4 regions of the Peribacillus sp. Hz7 genome follow, and region 1 is predicted to be linked to each of the others. Evidence: riboswitches for the same ligand, from Rfam matches in the RefSeq annotation. Region 1 holds a riboswitch; each other region holds the start of a gene.
What was found. Region 1 has a riboswitch for cobalamin ahead of ACE199_RS09845 (ABC transporter substrate-binding protein). Riboswitches for the same ligand answer to the same signal wherever they lie in the genome.
Positions count from the first base shown of each region.

Region 2: another riboswitch for cobalamin. It lies ahead of bluB (5,6-dimethylbenzimidazole synthase); the one in region 1 lies ahead of ACE199_RS09845 (ABC transporter substrate-binding protein).
Region 3: another riboswitch for cobalamin. It lies ahead of ACE199_RS12690 ((2Fe-2S) ferredoxin domain-containing protein); the one in region 1 lies ahead of ACE199_RS09845 (ABC transporter substrate-binding protein).
Region 4: another riboswitch for cobalamin. It lies ahead of ACE199_RS08880 (ribonucleoside-diphosphate reductase subunit alpha); the one in region 1 lies ahead of ACE199_RS09845 (ABC transporter substrate-binding protein).

Region 1 covers NZ_JBHHJV010000005.1:196,091-201,182, forward strand. The annotation lists gene ACE199_RS09835 (SDR family NAD(P)-dependent oxidoreductase) at 138-872, opposite strand; gene ACE199_RS09840 (SDR family NAD(P)-dependent oxidoreductase) at 886-1,635, opposite strand; cobalamin riboswitch at 1,877-2,088, shown strand; gene ACE199_RS09845 (ABC transporter substrate-binding protein) at 2,269-3,828, shown strand; gene nikB (nickel ABC transporter permease) at 3,834-4,763, shown strand; gene nikC (nickel transporter permease) at 4,778-5,092, shown strand, end outside.
Region 2 covers NZ_JBHHJV010000011.1:54,589-59,680, forward strand. The annotation lists gene ACE199_RS15165 (DUF421 domain-containing protein) at 1-394, shown strand, start outside; gene bluB (5,6-dimethylbenzimidazole synthase) at 604-1,260, opposite strand; cobalamin riboswitch at 1,330-1,507, opposite strand; gene ACE199_RS15175 (MFS transporter) at 1,570-2,793, opposite strand; gene ACE199_RS15180 (PCYCGC motif-containing (lipo)protein) at 3,103-3,594, opposite strand; gene ACE199_RS15185 (DUF4176 domain-containing protein) at 4,147-4,359, opposite strand; gene ACE199_RS15190 (hypothetical protein) at 4,894-5,092, opposite strand, start outside.
Region 3 covers NZ_JBHHJV010000008.1:53,908-58,999, forward strand. The annotation lists gene ACE199_RS12670 (energy-coupling factor ABC transporter ATP-binding protein) at 1-201, opposite strand, end outside; gene cbiQ (cobalt ECF transporter T component CbiQ) at 201-989, opposite strand; gene ACE199_RS12680 (energy-coupling factor ABC transporter substrate-binding protein) at 973-1,281, opposite strand; gene ACE199_RS12685 (energy-coupling factor ABC transporter permease) at 1,283-2,026, opposite strand; cobalamin riboswitch at 2,284-2,478, opposite strand; cobalamin riboswitch at 2,739-2,924, shown strand; gene ACE199_RS12690 ((2Fe-2S) ferredoxin domain-containing protein) at 3,069-3,443, shown strand; gene cobJ (precorrin-3B C(17)-methyltransferase) at 3,472-5,092, shown strand, end outside.
Region 4 covers NZ_JBHHJV010000004.1:271,939-277,030, forward strand. The annotation lists gene ACE199_RS08870 (homogentisate 1,2-dioxygenase) at 1-348, shown strand, start outside; gene ACE199_RS08875 (manganese-dependent inorganic pyrophosphatase) at 505-1,434, opposite strand; cobalamin riboswitch at 1,692-1,872, shown strand; gene ACE199_RS08880 (ribonucleoside-diphosphate reductase subunit alpha) at 2,044-4,290, shown strand; gene ACE199_RS08885 (ribonucleotide-diphosphate reductase subunit beta) at 4,374-5,092, shown strand, end outside.

The sequences.
Region 1 (5,092 bases):
TTGTGTAACAAAGCCTATTTAATAGGAAAAGCCCCTTTATATTTAAGGGGTCTATTACGACACTTAACATTCAGTAAAGCCCCCTGTCGAAACAGGGAGTGAGTGCAGAAAAGGTTCGTATGGCCATATAATTAATCTTATTGAGCAGAAAAGCCGCCGTCAATAACTAATTCTGCACCAGTGATATAAGACGATTCATCAGATGCTAAAAATAATGCTGCATTTGCAATATCTTCCGGCTGACCTAATCGTTGAAGGGGAGTTGCTTGAACTAACCGGTTTAGAAGTTCTTTTGATGTTTCTAACGATTTTGTCATAGGTGTTTCAATAATTCCAGGGAATAGGGCGTTTACACGTATTCCTTGATACCCAAAAGTCGTTGCAGCTGCTTTAGATACAGCACGTACTGCACCTTTAGACGCTGAGTAATGATTAAAGCCTTGACCGATTTGAGCTGTATAAGAAGAGATATTAATGATTGAGCCTTTCTTTTGCGCTGCCATATAAGGAGTAACATGTTTCATGCCGGCAAATGGACCAAATCCATTAATGTCCATCATTTTTTCCCAATCATTAATGTCGATCTCTTGGTAAGGTTTTTCTGAAGAAATCCCGGCGTTGTTCACGAGAATATCAATTTTCCCAAAGTGTTCGTTCACTTCTTTCGCTAAAGCTTTCCAATCAGTTTCTGAAGCTACATTTAATTTCATTCCATATACATTTTCTTTTTGACTTGCTTTTTCCAGTGCTGCTTCGTTAATATCAGCGGCAATGACGATTGCCCCTTCTTGGCTGAATAAATCAACCATACGTTCTCCAATACCTGATGCTCCACCTGTTATAATAGCCACTTTATTATCTAATCTTCCCATGTTAAATTCCTCCTTAACGTAATTTAATAGTACCGCCATCTACCATAAGTGTTTGTCCAGTCATATAATCTGAATCGCTGCTGGCTAAGAAAACAGCTACTCGACCGATATCTTGTTCTGGGTCACCAAGACGACGAAGCGGAATTTTGTTAATCATTGCATCGTATAATGTTGGATCATTTTCACGCCATTGTTGAACACCCGGAGTAAGCGCGATAGGTGAGATTAAATTGACGTTAATTCCATCTGGGCCCCATTCGTTTGCAGCAACACGAGAAATTCCGCGGATTGCTTCTTTTGCGGCTGCATAAGAAGTTTGTGTAGGTTGTCCATCAATTCCGGCACCTGAAGCAAAGTTAATCACTTTACCTTTAGATTTCTTTAGTTCAGGATAAGCAGCCTGCATAAAATGGAATGTAGGATAGAATCCAGTTCCGAAAGAAAGATTAAAATGTTCCATTGTTGTTTCATTGAAAAGCACTTGTCTTGATACATGTGCATTATTAACTAGAATGTCCAGTTTTCCATATTTTTCAATGACTTCAGCAACAATTTCCTTAATATTTTCTTTTATAGAGATGTCTTTAATAAAAAGCAAACCTTCTGTATATTGATTCACTTCGGCTAAGGTTTGTTTCCCTTTTTCTTCGTTTACATCGACAATAGCGATATGGGCACCTTCTTTAGCCATAGCTAGGGCCATTCCTCGACCAATACCAGAAGCACTACCCGTTACGATTCCAACTTTTCCTTGTAAGCGCATGTTGATTTCCTCATTTCGGTTATATATTTAGATGTTTAAATATTAGACAACTAAATAATATCAAATACTTTTATTTTTTGCAATTATAGTCTTTTTTAATTTTTATATGTTTTAAGTCAGTTGGATTTTTAGGGAGAAGATAAAGAATATGTTCCCTATAGTTCTCCATTGACAATCGTTAATTATATAACTATTATTTTTAATTAGAATATAAGTGTTTGAAATAACAGAATGTTAAAAATTTCATATGTAGAAAATAGGTGCACAATGAAGCTTTAGGAAGTTTCGTTTGCTTAATAGGGAAGTCGGTTTAATTCCGACACGGACCCGCCACTGTGTAGGGAAACAGTATGATATGCTGTGAGCTTTCAGAAAAACCACTGGGGTAATCCCTGGGAAGGATTGAGAGTGAATGCCCTGAGTCAGGAGACCTACCTATTTGAACATCACTGTTAGACCTACGGGACTTTAGGGAGGTGGTTAGTATGCTGATAATCACAAGTCTATACGTATATCATCTATGGATGATTCATAAGTTTAGATACCCTATTTTTTATCATGAAAAGCATTTCTGACCTCTTTACATAGTCAGAAATGCTTTTTTGTTTTTAATAATTATTTAGGGGGAAGAACATGTTGGAAAATTGGAATAGGAAACGAAACTTAGGATTATGGATGGTTCTTGCTTTATCCCTTCTAGCACTTATAGGATGTGCTGGGAATGATGAAACATCAACAGATAAAGGTACTAATGAAGAAGATTCAAACCAAAAAGCAACGTTAGCTTTTTCGTGGAGTCCAGCAAGCCTTGATCCACATGGAAGTGATAGCTGGGAAGTTATGCGTTCTGGAACAGCAGAAACATTAATTAAATTGAATGAAGAATTGGAACCTACAGCTTGGCTGGCAAAATCATGGAAACAAGAGAGTGACACAACATGGTTGTTTCAATTACAAGAAAATGTAACCTTCCATAATGGAAAAGCAATGGATGCTACAAGCGTGAAAGAATCATTACAGCGCTCTATGGATAAAAATCAAAGAGCGAAGGATCTATTGCAAATTAAGTCTATGGGAGTAGTATCAGATACTGAATTGAAAATTGAAACTACACAACCGAATGCGGCTTTAATTGCGCATTTAGCTGACCCATCTACAATCATTGTAGACGTAGCAACAATGGATGCCAAAGATAGTTATCCTGCTTTTACAGGAGCATTTAAAATTAAAAAATTTAATCAAGATGAATCACTTATTGTTAAAAGATATGAAGATTATTGGGGAGAAAAAGCACTATTATCTGAAGTGACAATTAAGTTTATCGCTGATGCCAATACGAGATTAATGGCCTTACAATCTGGAGATGTAGACGGGGCAACTGATATTTCTGTCGATAATATTGATGTTCTAGAGAAGAATAAAAAATTTGAAGTGTTAACCGCTACATCATTGAGAACACATATGCTAATGTACAATATGGAATCTCCTCTATTTAAAGAGTTAGCACTGAGGAAAGTGGTTGATATGTTGATTCCACGTGAAGAGATTGTAAGTTCTGTCATGAAAGGGCAAGGGACTGTAGCACATAGTGCATTTTCTCCTGTATTACCATTTGGTAAAGTGGAAAATAAAGAAGAAAAGCAATCTGTTGACCAATTAATGCAGCAAGAAGGTTGGAAGAAAAACGCTACAGGCATGTGGGAAAAAGAAGGGAAGCCATTTGAAGCGACATTATTAACGTTTCCACAGCGTCCAGAACTAACAGTAATGGCAGAAGTCATCCAAAATAAATTATTAGTTGAAGGAATGAAAGTCAATATCCGTCAAGTAGAAAATATCGATGACACATTAGCGAATGAGGATTGGGATTTATCGATGTACAGTATGTTGACGGCACACACGGGTGATCCTCAATTCTTCTTAGAAATATTTTATCGATCTAATAGTGAATCAAATGTGAGTAAATATGCGTCTCCTTCTGTTGATAAAATGATTAGTCAGCTAAGTCAAACAACTGATTTGGAAGAGCGTAATCAATTAGCTATTCAGATACAAGAGAAAATTAATGAAGATATTCCACAGTCATTCATCGTTTTTCCAAATACAGTATTTGCTGTTAAAGATGGTTTAAAAGGATTTGTAGCTCATCCAATTGAGTATTACTATAATCATTCGCAGATTGATGTGGAATAGTGTAGATGATTAGATTTTTCATAGAACATTTGATTCAATTAGTTCTTGTTGTTTTTTGCGTCGCGACACTTACTTTTTTACTACTAAGAGTATCGCCTGGAGACCCAGCTACAATTATGTTAAAAGTAAATGATGTTCCTGCATCAAAAGAAGCCTTAGATTCATTACGTATAGAGCTAGGATTAACAGAATCCATAGGGAGTCAATATGTCCAATGGCTAAAGGATGTTTTTACTGGGCAATGGGGAAACTCCTATGTATCTAAAGAGCCGGTCGTTGATGAATTATTCGAAAGATTACCAGCTACTTTAGAACTAGCATGTGCTGGTTTATTGATTATGCTAGTGGTTACCTTTAGTTTAGGAATTTCAACAGCTATCTATTCAGCTGGGATATTAGATAGAATCGGCAGACTTATGGCTCTTTTCGGGTCTGCCATTCCTTCTTTTTGGTTGGGATTTCTATTCATTTATTTATTTTCTGTTCAATATGGCTGGCTTCCTTCTATGGGAAATGGTACTTGGCAGCATCTTGTATTACCAGCACTAACATTAGGATTAGGATTAGGAACCGTTTATGCTCGAGTGTTGAGGACAAATATGTTGGATATGATGAATCAAAATTTTGTCAAAGCGTCTATAGCAAGGGGCATGTCCAAGAGACGAATATTAGTTTTTCAAGTGCTCAAGCATGCTTTTTTACCAATTTTGACGATGATAGGGACAAGTTTTGCTTTTATGTTAGGTGGAAGTATTATTGTAGAATCTATTTTCTCATGGCCTGGTTTAGGACGATATATTATTGAGTCAATCAATATGCGAGATTATCCAGTTATTCAAGGGTATGTTATTTTTGCTTCTATTCTATTTGTTGCTATTCACACAATTGTAGATTTTATTTATGTTTTAGTAGATCCACGGTTAAGGGTTCGTTAGGGGGAAAGATATTCATGCAGAAGATATTGTATCGATTAGATATAAACGTAATAGTAGGAAGTGGATTACTTATACTCATTTTTTTTATTGGAATCTTTGCTCCTTGGATTGCTCCTCACGATCCTTTAGCTGTGAATTTAGCTAATAGACTATCTTCTCCAAGTTGGGTGTATCCCTTTGGTACGGATCATTTAGGACGTTGTATATTATCTCGAATTATTTACGGAATTAGAATAAGTATGACAGCTACTTTCCTTATTATTATTTTCACTTTAGTAATTAGTATTCCAATCGGGTTAATAACAGGATATGTACGTGGTCGAACAGAT
Region 2 (5,092 bases), on a different contig from region 1:
TGATCGAGAAGAGCTAAGGAAAAATCGGATGAATATTAATCAGTTACAAAGCTTACTTCGGCAAAGTGAAACCTTTTCGATTCGAGAAGTGGCCTTTTGTTATTTAGAGGCGAACGGTTCTATTAGCATTTTAAAAAAACCACAGTATCAGAAAACAACATTGCAGGATTTCAATCTTTCAGGGACACCTGTTTACGTTCCTGTTACGCTCATTCGTGATGGAGAAGTACTGTGGGATGAACTAAAAGATTTAGGATTTGATGAACATTGGTTAAAGGTGCAACTCTCATCACAAGATATTTCAGATTATAAAGATGTTTTTATCGCTGAATGGTTGGAGGGAGACGGGATTTTTGTACAGACTTATCAGTTTCAATCCTCACCCTCTAACTAAGGAGGATGCTATGCCGTAGTGTGGCTAACTGGTGTTGTTGGTTCAAAAGAAAGACATTCGCGAACCTCCCTGTATACGCTACATTGATGGAGGTTCGCAATCTTTTTAAAAGCAATAGTTATTCAAAGTCAACAGGATTCCCCTCTTAAACTTTCAACTAATATCATTATAAATATACTTATCTATTTACAAAGTACATAGTTATTGACTTATTTAGAGCGACCTCCCCACTCCCCCTCAAAAATCATTCCATCCAATTGTTGTCGTTTCTCCCAATTATAAATCTCTAGCAAAGGTCGATCCGGATAATTTTCCGTATAACCAACGGAAAGTAAAGCGACTGGATCCACATGATAGGGGATACCTAAAATCGTTCGGACATCGGCTTTTTTATAAAAGCTTACCCAGCCCATCGCTAGTCCTTCTGCATAAGCAGCAAGCCACATGTTTTGGATGGCACAGCTTGTGGACATTAAATCCGTTTCAGGGATTGAGTTTCTTCCTAATACATGGTCACCAGCACTGAATGGGTTGCATGTCACACAAATTGTGACAGGTGCTTCAAGAATTCCAGCAATTTTCAAATCTAAAAAGGTTAACTCGCGATCCGTTCCTTCATAATGAATCGCAAGCGCGCGTCGTTCTTTTTCAACGATGGCAGCTAGTTTTTTCTTTGTTTCGTCATCTTTGATAATGATAAAATTCCATGGCTGCATAAATCCAACTGATGGGCCACTGTGAGCCGCTTCTAATAGTTTATATAATGTTTCATCCGGAATCGGTGTTTGTAAAAAGGTCCGAATATCTCTTCGATTAAAAATCGCTTTATAGACTCCACTTTTTTCTGCTTCACTTAACTTGTTCATACTAATCCCTCCAATTTTTTAGACAATAAAAAAATTCCCAGCCTAAATAGGCTGAGAATTTGCCAAATCTCAGAACATCCAATACTGGCAGGTCTCCTGGCTATGATTCAACGTCAGTCTGTCCCTTCCCGGAAATAAATCCGGTGGCTATGACAGCGACTCCTCAACTACAGTGGCGGGCTCCGCATCGTTTTACCGATTTCCCTATTCTCTTCCACATGGAAGCACCAATATGGCGTTTAGATGATATGTCCAATACTATTGTTATCCGAAACTAAATTACCATGACTCATATAATAAGTCAAGATTTTACTCTTTTGATAGCATTCCTTCAACACTCTCTGATGCTTGCATGTTATAGATTGGCAGAATAAACAAAAGTCCGATAATAAATAGAATCGCAGCTGCTTCAAAAATCATAATAATTGAAAACATTTCTTTTAAAATACCAGCAATACTCATTGTTAATACCATCGCTCCAGAGAAAAGCGGACTTAACGTACCGTTCACTCTTCCAATAAATTCCGATTTTGTGTTTTGTAAAATCATCGTATTAATGCCGACTTGAATACATGGGAGGAAAAATCCGTTCACAAATTCAGCGACAAGAGTTAATGTAAGGTCTGTTGAAAAACCAATCACACTCATCCCAATTGCATTGGCTAACATCCCAATTACTAAAAGCTTTTGCGGAAGAAGAGATTTAGAGAATATAACAGAAGCCGCTCCTCCCAAAATCATTCCGACTCCATTCACCATTAACAGCCATTGTAAATTTTCTTTTGCTAACTCTAATCGTTCTGTTACAAGAAAAACCGCTAAAGGTTGAATAAGTCCGATTGCAAGTCCTGCAGCCATAAAACAAATTCCAAGTAGCTTCAATTCCTTTTTAGCGAGAACATAACGAATGCCGCTTTTCATATCTTCAAGTAAGGTTGTAGCTGTCTGTTCATCCTCTGTTTTATGGTCAGCTGGAATGAATAGAAGCATCACTGCAGAAAGAAGAAAGGCTATTCCTGTAGCAATCATCGACACAACAATTCCAAATTGTTGGAAAATCATCGTACCAAGAACAGGCCCAAGCACCATAAAGACAGCAAAAATCGTTTGGTAAATCGACATCGCTGACTGCAGCAATTCCGGGCTTAAATGCATCTTAAAGAGTTTCATCCCCGACGGCTGAGAAAACTGCGATAAAATCGACGAAATCAATGTAGCAAAAAAGACAATATGCCAAGAACCAAACACTAGTGTGAGCACTACCGCAAAAACCGAAATAGCACTTAATATATCACACCATACCATCGTTCTTTTTGGCCGCCAACGATCAGCAAATGTCCCGCCAATAAAAGAAAAAATAAAAATCGGAGCAAATTCAGCAACAGAGATCATGGAAACAGCAAAAGCATTTCCATTGGTTTTTTCCATAATAAATAACAAAATCGCAAAATTCCTCACCCAAATGCCTATTTGAAGAAACAATGCGGATAGGAAAATCGCTTGAACAAATCGATTTTTCAATAATTGTGACATAACATTCCCCTTTTCTATTAATGATTATGGGAGACAACAAAAAACCTCCCATCCGTTATTTTTGGATAGGAGGTCGTCAAAAACCATAGAAAAAGACATAGTACACCATGTACTACAACTTCGATGATTTTTTTAAAGTACAGACTAATCCCATTCAAAAATAACTTCGTATTATATAACGAATCTATTCTTTAAAACAGGATTAGTTAATCATCGTCCTATGGTCACCCTTTCGATTTAAGATGTACCTATGTTACATTGTTTTTTCTTCTTTTTCAATACATTTTTTCATTAAATTACCAATAAAATTCACACTTCCGGCGTATCCGTTGGCTTTGCATATCCGTCTTTATATTGTTGATCAATTGCCTTTCGTATTTCTTTTACCGTTTTTCCGTTGTTAAAATCAACTACTGCCTGAGCGGCAATTTCTAAACAGACACCACATTTCGTCCCATGATCATCCCAGACAACAGCTCCGCTTTCTCTGTTTTCAAACACAAAGCAGTCGTAATTGTTTTTGTGGTTGGCCGATTCCCCGCATCCACAATAACAAGGGATTTGTTCTAATAGCTTTTGATGTTTAGCAGCAGCTGCATAGATGGTCTGCATATCCTCTGGTTTATCCGCTAGAAATTCAGGCATTTCTCCTATCCCGCTTGTTTCTTCACGAATATCACCTGAATCTGTATGTTCCGTATGAATTGGATGATTATCATGACTTTCTTCTTTACTAGAACAAGCTCCAAGTAATAGGGTAGAACAAATTCCAAATGTTAGCATTGTTTTTTTCCATCTCATCATATACACCTCTAGAAAAATTTGGTTTTTATTATTTTACTAGAAAAAGTGGGGCTTCTTCAAAGTTAATGTTTTCTTAAAGCAAATTTATCAACATTCAATTGATAGGATTTTTTTACAAAAAATGGGTAAATGAATTAATTTTGATTTCCTTCCATTCTCTCAATTCAATCCTTTTGCTTTTCTCCCCATTTTCTTATTAACAAAATAAACAAGCTGAATATTTTCTTTTATAAAAAAGTATTTATGAAAATATTTAGCTAATAACCAAACAAAAAATAAGAAAAACCATACCAAACAATGATCATGACAACAAGAACAATGGTTGGAGAAAGTCCCATTAGGTAATGAGCAATAATATATCCTCCAGGAACGGAAACACGGACCAATGTATATTGCCAAGCTGGTGTGTTCTTCTTTGGCCGTTTACTTCCTTTTTTTACAAACCAATACTTTTCATTCCTTCAATACGTATTATCAAAATAAAAAAGAGAGTGCTCACAAGCTATGTCTCGCCTTTTAATTTTTTGTTTTTCTCTCTATCAATGAAGCCTATTGTTTAACCTGCTCCAATACAGTTTGGAACTCTTCCTCTTCTTCATTAGCAAATCCTTCAAAGATGACTTTAACGATATTAGCATGATTAAACACATACGTATACTCCTGTGATATATAGCCTTCTGGATAAGGGACAGCTAAATAATCATATATCGTTCCCTGTTGATCGTCTTCCGTCATCAGAATTTGTTTTCTTCCGTAAATCATTAACTTTATCTTTTCCCGACAGAAGACCCCCATCCTCAAGGAATATGAAGGGCAATAGCCCAATGAGTAGGTGGGAGATGAATGTCAGTTGGCGGTAGCCAAAACACTTGTTTGTATGGTAGAATATTCCTGTAAGTTGTTCTTTGAAAACTGAAGATAGGAGGTTGTGACAGGAAAAACGTCTGTCGCGTAAAATCTTCAACGTTCTAATCGCCTCCACACGCACCGAAGTAGCGAAAACCAAGCAGAGTAGGGCGTGTGGCGAGTTCAACGTACAAAATAGCAACACCGCGCAGGAGGCTAATAAGCCGTCTGCACTGCTAACTGTCGGTGCGACAGGGTTAGCCTGCTAAATAACTAGTGGATACACTGGTGTTCGCAGGAATCCCCCACTTCAAGCTTTAGCTAAGTGGTGGGTAGTTCAAATTCCCGCCTTCTAGTACTACAATCGAACCATTAGGTAATAATTTCTGCTTCATGTTATATCCTCACTTTTTTATTCACATTTTTCAACCTACATTTCTGCCCGTTCTCTCAATCCAATCCTCTTACTTTCCGATACAGTTCTTTATTGGCAAAGTACGCTACATGCATGTTTTTCTTAATAAAAAAATATTTATGAAACGACCTAGCCATTATAAAAATAAAAAAGATACAAAAAATCCAATAGACCAACATCATAATCGAAAGGAGGATTGATTGAGAAAAGCTCATTACATATTGTGCCACAATA
Region 3 (5,092 bases), on a different contig from region 1:
TCCCTTAAATAAAATAGAACCTGTTGTGGGCTGTAAGATTCCGTTTAAATGCTGAAATAAGGTGGATTTACCGGCTCCGTTGTTCCCTAATAGAGCAATTTTCTTCCCTTTTTTAATGGTGAGAGAAAGATTTTTTAACGCTGTTGTGCCATCGACATAGCGATGGGTGAGCTGGTCGATTTTGAAAAAAAGCTCGTCCATTATAAAGTCCCTCCAAATAATAGATAGACCGCCACGATACTAGCGATAAGGGTCGTAATAATTAGCCAATTTACAGCTGAGTACTGATAGTTGTCGTCTATATACATAATGTCCTCTGTGTATCCACGTGAATCCATTGCGATTGTCAGCTCTTTCGCTCGTTTAAAGACGTGAATAAACAAAGAAGAAATTAACAACCCAATCGAATGCAGCCATTTTTTCGTTGTCATATAGCCAAGTCTAGAATTTTGGGCTTGATAAATATGTATGGCCGTTTCTAAAAACACGAAAATAAAGCGATACGTAATTTCTATTATTTCAATGAGTAATTGCGGTATCTTCAGTTTACGCAGCACTTGAAGAATCGCATTAACGGGTGTTGTTAGCGTCAAAAAGTATAAACAGCTTATACTGCTCAATACAACAAGAATGAGCTTTGTTGCTATTTTAATATTATTTTCCGTTATGAATAATTTCCAGTAGCCAAATTCTACAGACCATAGTACATGAGGCGTTGTAGTTTCGATACTAGCAAAGGAAATGACAATTGTTAATATTCCTGATAAAAGGAAGAACCCTGGAAGAAGCAGCAATTTAATATAATAACGAAGCGGGATTTTTGCCCCAAAAATGATAAAAGCACTCATCACAGTGAAGGTGATGAGTGAAACAATCGTGTCTTTTACAGTTAAAGCAAACAGGAGAAGGAATAGCGCGAATGTCATCTTCTCTACTGGGTGAATATGCTTTAGACGATTGAAATAGGCATATTTATCGATTAACAACATGTTTAGATGGACTTTCTTCTTTTTTTGATTTATGTTTTCCTCTTGCATACCCTATAAAGTAGCCGATGAATCCAGCTCCAATTGCTGCTTGAAGAACGAATAATAAGCTTTCAATTTCCCCGCTTGGCGGCTCCCAGATGTTAGAGAACCAAGGTTCATAGCTTGAATTGATTTCGCCAATGGCTTCTTCTGCTTCGCCATCAGCTCCGCCAAACTCAGCTCCTTTTTGAATAAACAGAGGGAAAATCGCTAGGATGACTACTAATCCGAGCAGTAATAGATTTTTTTTCATCTTAACGGGCCTCCTTCGTTAGAACGCGCAGTGCTTTCAATTCGCTTACATTATATTTTTTTAAGAAGTTCATAACAATAACAGTTAATAGACCTTCACTGATTGCTAATGGAATTTGTGTTAACGCAAAGATTCCAGCGAATTTAGTGAAAGAAGCCATGAAACCGCCAACTTCAGAAGGGAATGCTAAAGCAAGTTGAACAGACGTCATGACGTATGTTCCTAAATCGCCAAGTGCTGCTGCTAAGAAAACAGCCACGGAAAAAGACCAGCCAGCTTTTGTTGCGCCTTTATATACAAGATAGGCGATAATCGGTCCAACAACGGCCATGGAAAAAGCGTTCGCTCCAAGCGTTGTTAATCCTCCATGAGCAAGTAATAAAGCTTGAAATAATAAGACGATTGATCCGACGATACTCATTGCAAATGGTCCAAACAGCACCGTACCTAAGCCAACTCCAGTAGGGTGAGAACAGCTTCCGGTAACGGATGGAATTTTCAGTGCGGATAGAACAAAGGCAAAAGCCCCTGACAAACCAAGCATCATTTTTGTTTCAGGGTTTTCTTTGATGCTTTTACGAATAGAACGGAAACCAAGAATTAAAAATGGGAGGGTAACCGCCCACCAGAAGATCGCCCATTCAATAGGGAGGAATCCCTCCATAATATGCATAGCGGAGGCTTTATTAGGAACGAAAAGCAATAATGCGATAAAATAAAGAACTTTCCAATTCAATGTTTTCATACATGTCTCCTTTTTAATCTTTGTTATTTTAGAAAAACAATCGGCAGCGTTTTACGTACTTTTTTGCCGCTGCCATCACCTCCTCATTTGTTATCCGCGAAGAACGTGAGAGTGTGTCTGAGCTTTGTAAAATTATGTACAAAACAAAAAAGCACTTCTTTCATCCTTGAAAGAAGTGCATAACTGAATAGTAGCAGGACTGTGAGTAAAAAACACTCACTAGCTATATATCCGTATCCCCATCCTCGTAGGTTGAAACAGTTTTCCCCTTTATGGCAGGTCTCCTGGCTCTGGATCATGACATCATTACAACCTTCCCATCTTAGAGTAGACAGTGGTTCTTACGTGAGTAATGATGCTCCCCATTACAGTGGCGGGACCGCGCCGGACTTACACCGACTTCCCTTTTAAGCCAAATATCAAAATTTAGCACCGTAAAGTTTATAAAATTTTAAGATTTCTAGCATAGTGTACCATGAGAAAATCGCTTCTTCTAGAAAAAAATTTTTTATGATTGTATTTCATAAGTAAAATATAGAAAAATATTGATTTTTTTAGAAAAAATGGAACAATAAGCGGAAAATCCTTGCTGGATTATTTCCCCTATACAGGTTAGATTTATACGTAAGTTGTAATTATCTATTTAAAATTTTAAAAAGATGGTATATGATAGGTACAGTTTTACGAATTGAGAGAATATTGTTATTAAACAATTGAATATAAATTTAAAAGTGCCCAAAGTGTCATGCTAGGGATAATAGGGAAATCGGTGAGAATCCGATGCAGCCCCCGCTACTGTAACGCTGATGAAATTGTCAACACCACTGGTGCAAACTGGGAAGGGACAAGAGTAAAGAGAAGCGTAAGCCAGGAAACCTGCTTTTAAGTGAAAAAGTAATACTTTTCGGAGGGAAGGGTAGAGGCTGTTGAATATAGAGCGGCATGTTTATGCTAGTTCATTTTATTTTTTAGCTTTTTAAAAAACCTTAACTCAAGAGAGTTAAGGTTTTTTTATTCTCTTCTGCCTAATAGGAGGAACTATATGACAACTTGGAATTTGAAAGGTACAAAGTCTCATCTGCTGATCTGTAATGGAAGTAGTTGTATGAGAAAGGGCGGCGAAGAAGTGACACAAGCCGTTCGTGACGAAATTAGTTTACTAGGATTGGATGAAGAGATTCATACGACAAGAACTCGTTGCAATGGACGATGCAAAGATGCTTGTATCGTCATTGCCTATCCAGAGGGTAATTGGTATCGAGTTGATTCCCCTGAAATTGGCCGCCAAATTGTTCGGGATATGCATGAACCAAGCCTTGAAACGCACAAAGTATATCAATTTGTGAACGGAGAAATGTCACCTAATCCAGCATCTGCTGCTATCGTAGGAGTTTCAAAGAAAAAAGTAGAATCCTAGATTACGGATTACGAAGGGGGATATTTGTATGGAGCAAAAAGGGAAATTATTTGTTGTTGGATTTGGTCCAGGGGATTTTAAACATATTACAACACGAGCTGTGGAAGCACTTCAAGAAAGTGATTTTATCATCGGTTACAAAACATATGTGGAATTGATTCAAGATTTATTAACCGATCAAGCGATTATTAGTACCGGAATGACAGAAGAAGTATCGCGTGCACAAGAAGCGGTAAAACAAGCGGAAAACGGCAAGAAAGTAGCCGTTATTTCAAGCGGTGATGCAGGGGTTTATGGAATGGCAGGCCTTGTTTATGAGGTCTTGATTGAAAAGGGATGGAAAGAAGCAACAGGTGTTGAAATTGAAATTATTCCTGGGATTTCAGCGATTAATTCCTGTGCATCATTACTTGGGGCACCTGTTATGCATGACTCTTGTACGATTAGTTTGAGTGACCACTTAACACCGTGGGAGCTGATTGCGAAACGAGTTGAAGCAGCGGCACAGGCGGATTTTGTTATTGCGCTTTATAATCCGCGCAGTGGTCGTCGAACAAGACAAATTGTTGAAACACAGCGGATTTTACTGAAATATCGTTCGCCAGATACACCAGTAGGGCTAGTGAAAAGCGCGTATCGCGAGCGTCAGGAGATTACCATTACGAATTTAGCAGAAATGTTGAATCATGATATTGGAATGCTGACAACCGTTGTAATCGGGAATTCATCGACATTCTTATATGACAATAAAATCATTACGCCTCGCGGCTATCAAAGAAAGTATACATTGGGTTCAGAAAAGCAGCCGTTAAAACCGCATCAACGCTTGAAAAAAGAAGCAGAGCCATGGGCGATGGATCAAGAAACAGGACTTACGCAAGGCTCTTATGGAGAAGCCGCTGTTGGGTTGCTGACGAAAGCGCCTGAGAAGAAGAGTACGAGCACTTCTTACGAGGTAGCGTTGGAAGCTTTATCGAGAGTATCTGATCAAAGTGTGGCTAAGCCAAGAACTTCATCGTTCGTTCAACAAAACATAGAATCCATATTTGAACTAGCGGTTAGCCCGGGTGTTGCGAATAAGCAATTTACACCGCAGCAAATGATGACACTAGCACAAGTTGTTGGTGAAAAAGGAACGATGGAATATACGCCGAATCATAAAATCGTATTAAAAATCCCGACGACTGAACCAGATTTAATTACAGAGAAACTGCAATCCGTTGGCTTTTTACTGTCTCCAATTGGCGATGTTGTGACGTTAAAAGCGTGTGATTTCTGTGATGGAGAAAAAGAAGAACCAATTCCTTATGCGGATGAATTGCAGCGTGTACTTGGTGGAATGGAGATGCCGAAAGAATTAAACATCGGGTTTAATGGATGCGGGATGGCTTGTTATAGTGCGGTCATGGATGATATCGGAATCGTCTTCCGCAGAGGGAAATTTGACTTATTTGTAGGCGCCAAACCAGTTGGACGAACAGCTCATCCAGGTCAACCCGTTGCGGAGGGAATTGAGCCAGATCGCCTTGTTGAATTAATTACGAATATTGTGGAAGAGTACAAGCAGAACGCACATCCTAATGAACGATTATTTAAATACTTCAAGCGTGCGAAAAAGATTCAAGGTTTTCAATATCAAGACATTGCAC
Region 4 (5,092 bases), on a different contig from region 1:
ACGTTTGAAGCACACAATTATGTTGTTTGTTCCTTCGTACCTCGTATGTATGATTATCACCCAAAAGCCATTCCCGCTCCATATGTGCATAGCAATGTAGATAGCGATGAAATGCTTTATTACGTAGACGGCAACTTTATGAGCCGGCGCGGGGTTGAAAAAGGATCTATCACCCTGCATCCAAGCGGTTTGCCGCATGGGCCGCATCCCGGGAAAATTGAAGCTAGTATCGGCAAAAAAGAAACGCTCGAACTCGCGGTCATGGTCGACACATTCCAACCTCTCCATATTGTAAAAGAAGCACATCCAACAGAAGATAACAAATATATGATCAGCTGGCTTCCTTAATACACCTTCTTATACAACGGCAGCAACAATGAATGGACTATACAAGCAGTAAATATGATGAAGTAAGTCCCTTCAACCATTAAGCCTTCCCAAAAATACGTTTACATGTAAAAAGGCTGCCCGAAAGCAACTTTCGAACAGCCTTTATTCTACAAATTATTTTGTAAAAGCATCCGTTAATACTGGAACGATTTGCTTTTTACGAGATACAACACCTTTAAGCGTTGCTGTGTTGTTTGTTAATGATACATTATAAGCTTTTTCAACTGCGCTTGCTTCTTTACCAAGTGCAAGACCTACAGAATCATTATTTAAAATGTCTGTTACAACGAAGAAGAATAGATCTAATCCTTTTTCGTCAATCACTTTATTAATTACTGCTTCGATCTCAGCTTGACGAGCAAGTACGTCATTTGTGTCTACCGCATTCACTTGAGCGATTTCTACTTTTGCTTCTCCCATTGAGAATTCTTTTGCATCAAGAGAAATTAATTGCTCTACTGTTTTGTCGCTTAAATCAGCACCAGCCTTAAGCATTTCTAAACCGTATGCTTCAGCATCTACACCAGCAATCTCTGCTAATTCTTTTGCTGCTGCTACATCTTGGTCTGTGCATGTTGGTGATTTAAACAATAATGTATCAGAAATAATAGCTGATAACATTAAACCAGCAATTTCTTTCGGAACTGATTTTCCATTTTCTTTATACAATTTATTTAAAATCGTTGCTGTACATCCAACAGGCTCAGCACGATAATATAACGGATCACTTGTTTCAAAGTTAGCGATACGGTGATGATCAATAACCTCTAACACTTGTACTTGATCGATATCATCTGCACTTTGTTGACGTTCGTTATGGTCAACTAAAATAACGCCAGCTGCTTCGCCAGCTACTTTTTCAACAAGGCGAGGCGCATCGAAATTAAATTGTGTTAATGCATATTGTGTTTCGCCATTTACTTCACCTAAACGAACTGGTTCAGCTTCAACACCTAATTGTTTTTTTAAATCAGCATAAGCGATACTAGAACAAATTGTATCTGTATCTGGATTTTTATGTCCGAAAATAAGTACTTTTTCCACGTTATTTCTCCTTTTGTGTAAAATTTTATTGGTAATCTTCCTTTGAAAGAATACCATATGTCCCCTCTATTCTATCACAATTTTAGCCATTTTAAATTCCTAATATTCCTTTTTCCTACTTTTTATATAGGTTAAATAATATAATTTATCCTTTCCATGCTCAAAAATAAATAGTTGAAATTTAGCAAAAGATAGATTATGATAATACTTGCAATCAATACTAGATATTGACAAAAATAAACCAAAAACATCTATATATTGATATATAAAGTAAAGGTGCCAGAGATGGCTAAATAGGGAATCCGGTGAGAATCCGGAACTGTCCTCGCAACTGTAAATGTGACGAAATGAGAAAGCCACTGTATTAATCGGAATACGGGAAGGACTCAAAGTAGAGAGATCATAAGTCAGGAGACCTGCCTATACTTCATTCTAGTTTCTTATTCTTCGAGGATTGAGATGATGAAACGATTGCCTAAAAGCTATCTTTACTAGTCTTTTATTTCAGTCGTTTAATCCACTCATTCTCGGGTGGATTTTTTTATTTACCTAAAATACAAAAGGAGGCTTCTTCCCTTGACTACTCTAACAAATTCAAAAGAACAAAGCATGTTGCAGTTGGCTTCCCTATCAAATGATTTCGACCATACACTCCATATGGATAAATACAAACAACGCTTTCAAAAATGGTTGGATCGACAAGCAGATGTAGGTGCTGCACAAACGTCTAAGAAGCTTATCCAAATGGCACTTGAGAACGTCGATATTGATGCTCCAGACTGGACATTCGTTGCTGCTGCAGAATTATTAAACTCTATGTATCGAGAAGCGCAAATCAATCGCGGGTATACAGACACTTCTTACGGCCCGTTCTACGATTTAATAAAACAGCTATCAAGCGTACAAGAAGGGCAACGTTACCCTGTTTATAAAGCGGAATTACTAGAATCTTATACAAAAGCAGAAATGGAAGAATTAGGACGATCTATTGACCCCGAGAAGGATAAGCTTTTCTCTTATATTGGCATCTACTTGCTAAATGACCGTTACTTAGCTCGCCCTGAGAAAAACGCTGTCTATGAGTTGCCGCAAGAACGCTTTATGATTATCGCGATGGAAATTATGCGTAATGAACCGAAAGATAAACGTCTAGATCTAATTAAAGAAGCCTACTGGGCGATGTCTAATCTTTATATGACGGTTGCCACACCTACACTATCCAATGCAGGAAAAACGCACGGACAACTAAGTTCCTGTTTTATTGATGCTGTAGAAGATTCCATTGATGGCATTTATCTTTCAAACTACGATGCCGCAAAAGTATCCAAGTTTGGCGGCGGCGTTGGATTATACGTAGGAAAGATTCGTTCTCTTGGATCAGATATTCGCGGCTTCTCTGGAAACAGCTCTGGCACTACTCCTTGGATTCGCCTATTCAATCAAACGGCGGTTAGCGTAGACCAGCTTGGACAACGAAAAGGTGCGATTGCTATTTACTTAGATGCCTGGCATAAAGACATTATGAGTTTCCTAGACTTAAAAACACAAAACGGGGATGACCGTTTGAAAGCTCATGATATTTTTACTGGGGTTTGTATTCCTGATTTATTTATGGAAGCAGTTCGAGATCGTAAAGAATGGTACTTATTCGATCCGCATAGTGTGAAGCAAAATCTCGGCTTCTCTCTTGAAGATTTTTACGATGAGGAAAAGGGCAACGGAAGCTTCCGTAAGCACTACGCACTCGCTGTTGAAGCAGCCGAACATGGTAAACTCCCAAGCTATGCTTACGAAAAAGTACAAGCGATTGATGTCATGAAAGGAATTATGATTTCACAATTAGAAGAAGGAACTCCTTATATGTTCTATCGCGATGAGGTGAATCGAAAAAATCCGAATCGTCATAAAGGAATGATTTATTGCTCAAATCTATGTACCGAAATCGCCCAAAACCTAAGTCCGACATCGATTACAGAAGAATATGAAACAGAAGATGGCGACATTGTTATCGTAAGAAAAAGCGGAGACTTCGTCGTTTGCAATCTTTCTTCTATTAATTTACCACGTGCTGTTGAAGCGAAAGTTCTAGAACGCTTAATTCCTATTCAAGTACGCATGCTTGATAATGTGATTGATATCAATACCTTACCTGTTAAACAAGCAAAGATTTCTAATCAACGTTATCGCGCGATTGGTCTTGGAACATTCGGATGGCATCACCTGCTCGCGGTCAAAAAAATCTACTGGGAATCTGAAGAAGCGATTCAGCTTGCTGATTCTTTATACGAAACAATCGCTTACTTAACGATTCAAGCATCATGCGAACTAGCAAAAGAAAAAGGCAGCTACCGCTATTTCGAAGGTTCAGACTGGCAGACCGGTCACTATTTCGAACTGCGCGACTACCATGATGAGAAATGGAACGAACTGAAACACAACATTCAACAAAACGGAATTCGTAATGGATATTTGATGGCTGTTGCGCCGAACTCGTCCACAGCAAAAATCGGGAACTCAACAGACGGCATCGATCCATTATACGAAATCGAATTTTATGAGGAAAAGAAGAACTTTAAATTCAAAGTGACAGCGCCTGGTTTAACGCCAAATACGTATGAATACTATAAAAAAACGCGCTTCCATTTAGATCAAAAAGAAAGCATTAAACAAAACGCCGCTCGTCAACGCCATGTAGACCAAGCCATCAGCTTTAATTTATATGTTCATAATACGATTAAAGCGAAAGACTTATTAGATATTCACTTAACCGCTTGGGAAAGCCAACTGAAATCTACCTACTATGTTCGTTCGACTTCTTCGGAATTTAACAATGCTTGTGAAAGCTGTTCATCTTAAAAGCGGAGCCGGTAGAGCTAGACACCAATATTAGCTGAAAAACTACCTGCTTCTCTATCTATCAAGAAAAGGAGCTTAAACATATGACAACTCACATTAAAAAAATCCGAATGTTAGAACCAACGTATCCGACAAAGGCAACCGGCGTATTCAAAGGAGAAGCTTCAGGCTTTCTCCTTTGGAATGACATTCAATATGAGAAATTTTATGATACCTACACCCAGCTGATTAATAACTTTTGGAAGCCCTCAAGTGTCAATATGATTCAAGATAAGAAGCAATGGGGCGAGCTGGATGAAGATATTCAAGATGTATTTCTAGATATTTTAACGATGATTGCGGGAATGGACAGTTTACAAACACCTACATTAGTGGAATTTTTACGCTATGTAAAAGACCCGGCCGTTAAAGCCATTTTAGCGAATATGGCGCAGCAAGAATCGATTCATAATGAGTCTTACTCGTATATTCTTGCTTCGTTAATCCCTTTAGATAAACAAAAACAGCTATTTGATCGAATTAAGCAGCACCCACAAGTCATCAAGCGAAATCAACCAATTGTCGATGCTTATCAAACCTTTGTAGATGACCCTACGCCTCAACATTTATTCGAGGCATTGATTCACTCCACAAACCTCGAGGGCATCTATTTCTATTTAGCGTTTGCCTTCTATTATAACTTGGGCCGCCAAAATCTGATGACAGGCTCAGCGACGATGATTTCTTATATTCACCGTGACGAGATGGTTCACTTTGACTTTATCGGGATGCTGATTCAAATTTTAATGTACGAATACCCTGA